Regions from separate parts of the Ureibacillus sp. 179-F W5.1 NHS genome, predicted to be linked through region 1. Evidence: riboswitches for the same ligand, from Rfam matches in the RefSeq annotation. Region 1 holds a riboswitch; the other holds the start of a gene.
What was found. Region 1 has a riboswitch for thiamine pyrophosphate ahead of tenA (thiaminase II). Riboswitches for the same ligand answer to the same signal wherever they lie in the genome.
Positions count from the first base shown of each region.

Region 2: another riboswitch for thiamine pyrophosphate. It lies ahead of thiT (energy-coupled thiamine transporter ThiT); the one in region 1 lies ahead of tenA (thiaminase II).

Region 1 covers NZ_JBIQFG010000036.1:5,288-8,490, forward strand. Annotated here, with positions in the region: gene ACH0B5_RS13930 (TerC family protein) at 275-1,051, shown strand; TPP riboswitch at 1,186-1,285, shown strand; gene tenA (thiaminase II) at 1,399-2,085, shown strand; gene ACH0B5_RS13940 (ECF transporter S component) at 2,082-2,678, shown strand; gene ACH0B5_RS13945 (ABC transporter ATP-binding protein) at 2,656-3,203, shown strand, end outside.
Region 2 covers NZ_JBIQFG010000009.1:80,326-83,528, reverse strand. Annotated here, with positions in the region: gene ACH0B5_RS06575 (hypothetical protein) at 1-421, shown strand, start outside; gene map (type I methionyl aminopeptidase) at 448-1,200, opposite strand; gene thiT (energy-coupled thiamine transporter ThiT) at 1,463-2,023, opposite strand; TPP riboswitch at 2,161-2,268, opposite strand; gene ACH0B5_RS06560 (hypothetical protein) at 2,381-3,088, opposite strand; gene ACH0B5_RS06555 (hypothetical protein) at 3,109-3,203, opposite strand, start outside.

The DNA.
Region 1 (3,203 bases):
CACCTTGCCGTTGGAAGAAATTACACTACGTATAAGTGCAATTGATACAAGGTATCCAGAACAATCGGTTTCGAATAAGAAAATATTCTTTTTCAAAGAAAGTGACGAAATCACCATAAAACTATAGCTGTTGAGTAGTAATTAAATGGTTAACCATTAATGGGAATAAAAATTGTTTTCCAATAACCATTAAGAATACCTTGTGTCTAATTAGGAAAGTCTATAATTATAGAGATTTTTATATCATTAAAATTTACAGATTGGGGTCTTTTAAATGGAGTCAATATGGTTAGAGTATGCCTGGACATTGTTGATTCTAATTGGATTAGAAGGATTATTATCAGCTGACAATGCTCTAGTACTTGCAGTTATTGCCAAGCATTTACCGGAAGAACAGAAAAAAAGAGCTATAAATTACGGAATTCTATTGGCCTTTGTTTTTAGATTTGCTGCACTTTTTGCCATTTCTTTTATCGCCAATGTGTGGCAGATACAGGCGATAGGGGCTGCCTATCTTCTATATCTAGGATTAAAGCATGTCATTCAGGCACGGTTTGGTAAAGATAATAAGAATATTCATAAGGATGATGAAAAGGAATCCGCAGGGAAAGGTTTTGGTGCTACTGTAGGGAAGATAGCATTGGCGGATCTTGCTTTTGCAGTTGATTCTATTCTAGCCGCAGTTGCTCTTGCCCTCGGTCTTCCAGATTCTCCACTAGGCGACTTTGGTGGTATGGATGCAGGTCAATTTATCGTTGTACTACTTGGAGGTATTGCTGGACTTGTTTTGATTAAATTTGCAGCAACTTGGTTTGTACAACTTCTTGATAAACGTCCAGCTTTGGAAACTACAGCATATGCCATTGTTGCTTGGGTTGGTGTTAAATTAGCTGTAATCACGCTTGCCCATGAGGATATCGGTGTGTTGAATCATCACTTCCCTCACAGCACTACGTGGACACTAATCTTCTATGGAGTATTAGTAGCTATTGCCCTACTCGGTTGGTTTGCGCCTAGTAACAAGTCAAAAGGAAAAGATGTATCGTTATAGATAAAAATAATCTATAAAAGCATTGCCTTACCACTATCTTCCTATAGTCCCTTCGTATTAAATTGAACCTTGTTGGAAAAATTTGAATTGACTTTTAAAAAAAACGGATGTAGAGTGAAAATTAAATTAATAGGAAAGACCACTAGGGGAGCCATTTTGGCTGAGACAGAGTAATCTGGACCCTTTGAACCTGATCTAGTTCATACTAGCGTAGGAAAGTGGAGTCCGTGCATGGGTATGCTTACAATTATTCTGCCGCTCCATTTTTTGGAGCGGTTTTTTCGTTGTTGAAGGAAAAATGGCTCCAATGAACGTCTTCCGATTATAACCAATAAGGAGGAATTAACATGAGTTTTTCAGCAGAACTTAGGAGGGAAGCAACTCCTATCTTTAACGCAATTTTTGAACATCCTTTCGTACAAGGAATCGCAAAAGGAGATTTAAAAAGGGAACAATTAATCCATTACGTCAAACAAGATTTTGAGTATTTAAGTTCCTTTATACGAATCTATGGAATTGCTATTTCAAAGTGCGAGAATCGTGAAGATATGGCCATGTTTAATCAACAAATATCATTTGTTTTAAACAGTGAAACCCATCCGCACCAAAACTTTTGCCAAATCGCAGGTGTACCATACGAAGAGTTACAAGGATATCCGTTATCACCATCTGCTCACCAATATATTCGTCATATGCTGACCGTTGCCCATGAAGGAACGTTAGGCGAAATTTTAGCTGTTTTATTACCTTGTCCGTGGACTTACTGGGAGATTGGAAAGAAATTATTGAATGATGTAAAACCAGATCAATTCCATCCATTTTACGAATGGATTCATTTCTATGGTAGTCGTACGGATTCCATTACGACAAAATTCTGTGAACGTTTAGATGAATGGGCGTTAGATGCAACAGAGAAAGAAAAGGACAAGATGCGAAATCATTTTTTACTCAGTTGCCAGCTTGAATATATGTTTTGGGATATGGCTTATCGGCTGGAAGAATGGCCTGTCAAAATGGAGGCTGTCAAAGAATGAAGTGGAAGATGAAAGAAGTTGTTCTTGCGGTTATTTTATCCGTAGCTTGCGGTGTTATTTATTTAGGCTGGTCGACCCTTTGGATTCCGATTTCCGCTCTAGTCGGACCAGTTGGAGCAGGATTTATGTTTGGGATTTGGGTCATTGCTAGCCCAATCGTTGCTTATATCATCCGTAAACCTGGTGCAGCCTTTATCGCGGAGGTTGCAGCAGCGGCTGTTGAATTACTAACGGGTAGTCACTTTGGTTTATCGGCTCTGTTAGTAGGCGTTTTCCAAGGGATTGGTTCCGAAATAGCCTTTGCCTTATTTCGATATAAACGTTATAACCTCTTTACATTAATGCTTTCAGGTGCTTTAGCGGGGGTTTTAGGAATTGTTTATAACTTATTGGCTAACGGTTTTGGCTATTACACAACGGGCGTATTTTTTGCAACATTAGCGATTCATATTATTAGCGGAGCGATTCTCGGAGGATGGTTAGGGAAAGTGGTAGTAGACGCCTTAGCTAAAACAGGGGTGTTAGAACAATATGAAATTATGAAACAGACGAGAAAAAAGGGCGAGATCAATGAAAACGTTTCTAGGCTGTAAAAACTTGTTTATTCGCTTCTACAATCGCTCTGAACAATCGCTTCAAAATATAACGTTGTCCATAAATAAAGGGGAAAAAGTATTAATTTTAGGACCTAGTGGGAGTGGGAAATCAACTTTGATTTCCGCCCTTGCTGGTATTATTCCGGAACATATTGAGGCCGAAGTAAATGGTGAAGTATTTTCTAGAAAACATGTTGGCGTGATGTTCCAAGATCCGGATTCTCAATTTTGTATGTTGCATGTAGATGAAGAGATTGCTTTTAGTCTGGAAAATCGATCTATTCCTCGAAATGATATGGACAAAATGATTGCAGACATAATGGGGCAAGTCGGTTTGAACGTAGATAAGAGAACACCGATTGAAACATTATCAGGTGGAATGAAGCAACGATTGGCGTTGGCTTGCCTGTTAGCATTACAACCCGAAGTGTTGTTTTTTGATGAACCAACAGCCCAACTAGATCCGAAAGGTAGACAGGAAATATTTGATTTACTACACCAATTATCGAAAAAAACAAACCA
Region 2 (3,203 bases), on a different contig from region 1:
ACTATCCTTTGTTTTATTTTTTATACAAGTCATTTTATTATTTGGACTTTATTTAACTTATCCATTAAAAAAGGAATTGTTCAAATTAAGAATGCCTATTGCTATTTATTTTAGTTGGTCTACCTATCTACTAATTCTACATGGTTGGTACTTACTTGTTGATATGCAGTGGAAAGGTTTCGGTTTAAGCAGTGCCCTTTGGACAGTTATTCTTATGACAATCGGTACAGCCATTGCACTACATCTTCGTTATCATCATTTTGATATTGTGTATCCAATCGTTTTTATATGGTGTTATTTAGGAATTGCAGTTTCAAATGGTTTTGATGAACTTTTAGTAACGACCGCCGCTCTTTTCTTAATAGGTGTTTTGGTAGTGGGCATATTCTTTATGAAAAAAAATCCTGCGCACTTGAAGTAATTCTTCAAGTGAACAGGAATTTTTTTTTAATCTTCAATTTGTGTAATGATGATTGGTTTGTCTTTCGTAACAATAACCGTATGTTCGATTTGTGCTACTAAAGATTTGTCAGGTGTAATAAATGTCCACCCATCTCCAGCTTCCACAATATGTTCTGCTTTTTCGGATATGAATGGCTCTACAGCTAAAACCATTCCTTCCTTCATAATCGTTGCATCCCAAGCATCATAATAATTTAAAACGTGATCTGGTTTTTCATGTAGGGAACGGCCAATCCCGTGACCAGTTAAATTCATAATAACAGTTAAACCATTATCTCTCGCTTCCCGTTCAACTGCTTTACCAACTCGATTTAACTTTGAGCCCGCTTTTACTTTTGTCATCGCACGATCAAAGGCAGATTTTGCAACCGTACATAGCTTTTCCTTTTCAGTATAACCACTTCCTACAACAAAGGAAATACCCGTATCCGCAAAATATCCATTTAAAGAACCAGAAACGTCAATATTGACCATATCTCCTTCTTTAATTTCCTTTGAACCAGGAATCCCATGGGCAACTTCGTGGTTTACACTAATGCAAGTATAACCAGGGAAATCATATTCTCCTTTTGGTCCAGAAATTGCGCCTGCCTCTTCAAACATACGTCCTGCAATTTCATCTAACTCTTTTGTCGTAATACCCGGTTTTGTTGCTGCTTTCATGGCTTCACGAATTTCAGCGCAAATACGGCCAATTTTTTTCAATGCTTCTAATTCTTCTTTTGTTTGAACAATCATGTTAAACGTCCTTCCTATATACATATCTTTATATAATATACCATAATCGAAAAGGTTTTTATGACAATTGCACCTGATAGGAAATCGTTTTTTCTTTTCAGAATTATCTATACGTAGTCCTTTTTTAGATCGAATGATGGGATTATCTATTCAGTAATAAAACATTTCTCGAACTTTCATTGTTTCTATTTAAACAACTAAAAAACCAAGAATACCGTATCGATTCTTGGTTCTTCTTTATCATATTATAGAATTTATTTTATTAAGAATTGGCTTTTAGTAATCTAGGAGAAGCCGTAAAGATTAGTACACCAACGATCGCAGTTAAAATAATCGCTGGAATCATATAAGATCCGTTATAAACGATTGTGTACACCCAGACGTTTTGATCTCCTGCATACTCTGCAAAGAAAATCGCACCAGCAATGGTATGTGCTGCGTAACGCAACAATCCACCAACAACTGTTCCAAAAACAATGTATAATCCCATTCTTTTTTTATTTAAATTCGTAGCAGCATCGACGATTTGCTTGCGGAATATACCTGCAAATCCGACTACTGAAAAGGCAACAATATAGTCTAGTAACCCTTGAGCCCAGTGAAGGATATAGCCACCAAGAAGGATTTGGATAAGACCGATTAATAGTCCAGTGATTATTCCAGCAGATAATCCCCAACGAATAGCGATTAAAAGAATCGGAACCATCACAAAACTAATAGAGCCACCTTGTGCCCATAACGAAAACGATAATTTGTCTAACACAACACCAATTCCCGCGAAAATAGCAATTTCAACGAGCATTAATAATCTTTTATTGTTCATAACAACTCTCCTCTCTTTTATTCCGATGTAGAACATTGAGAAGGAATAGAAATCTTCGCCCATTATTATTTGGAAACAATGCCCCTTTACTCCAAATAAAAATGGCGTCAGGACAGAGCCTAAACGCCATGAATGGAGTCGGTTTCTATCCACATCCCTTCGCAAGTACTAACTTACAGGTTCAAAGAGTTAGTGCAATAAGTGCACAATCTCAGCTGACTTCATCAGCTCCCCTTGTGGTAAATACATCATTTTTTATTGTTAGAACACATTTATTGTATCAAAGTATATGATTTTTTCAACTAGGTTATTAAGATAAAGATATGTGTCTTAAAAAAGAAAAGGAGAAATACTAGCTTACTTAATCGTTCCTTCAATTTCTCCATTTTTTGAAATGGTAAACTCTAAACTTTTTATCGGTAACTCCGATTCTAAAATTTCATTTAATGTATGATTTTTAACAAAATCTTCAACTTTAGCTTGCTCCTTTATTTGCACAAACTCCACCATGATTGGTTTACTTTTTAATCTCTCTAAAACACTATTTATTTTGCTTTTATTTTCAAATGAGAGAGTGCTATCGAAAACATACAATTTAATCAAGAAATATTTACTATTATAATAATCTACAAAGTCTTCAATACCGTCTTTGTATTCTTTTATACTTTGTGTTAATAATTTTATTTTTGTATTCGCATTTGGTAAGTATTCTCGTACAATTTCGTTCATATATTCGGAACCTGGTTCCACTAAGTCTAAAGTGAAGTAATCATCGGTAAACTCCATTTCTTCATCTTTCTCACCATCTTTTATATGCACATTGAAGTTTGCATCGTATTTACTTGAATAAACTACCAAATCATTATACTGTGCCATCAAACTTGCAGATTGAAAGGATACCAGTTCAAAATCATCATCATATTTACTTAAATAATCAAGGGCTTTATTTTTTAATGCTTCAACTGCTTCTTCTTTAGAAACACTTTCTTCTTTCCCGTTCCCAATGCAACCGCCTATTCCTATTATTAAAGAAATCATTAATAGTATCATTAACATTCTTTTCATAAAAATAACTCCAATCGGAACTATGTATGATTCTCTATAGTCCCCTCTTCAATTTCTCCATTTTTCTTGCTAGAATAATCTAAACTTTTTAGTGGGAGATCTGATGTTAATAATT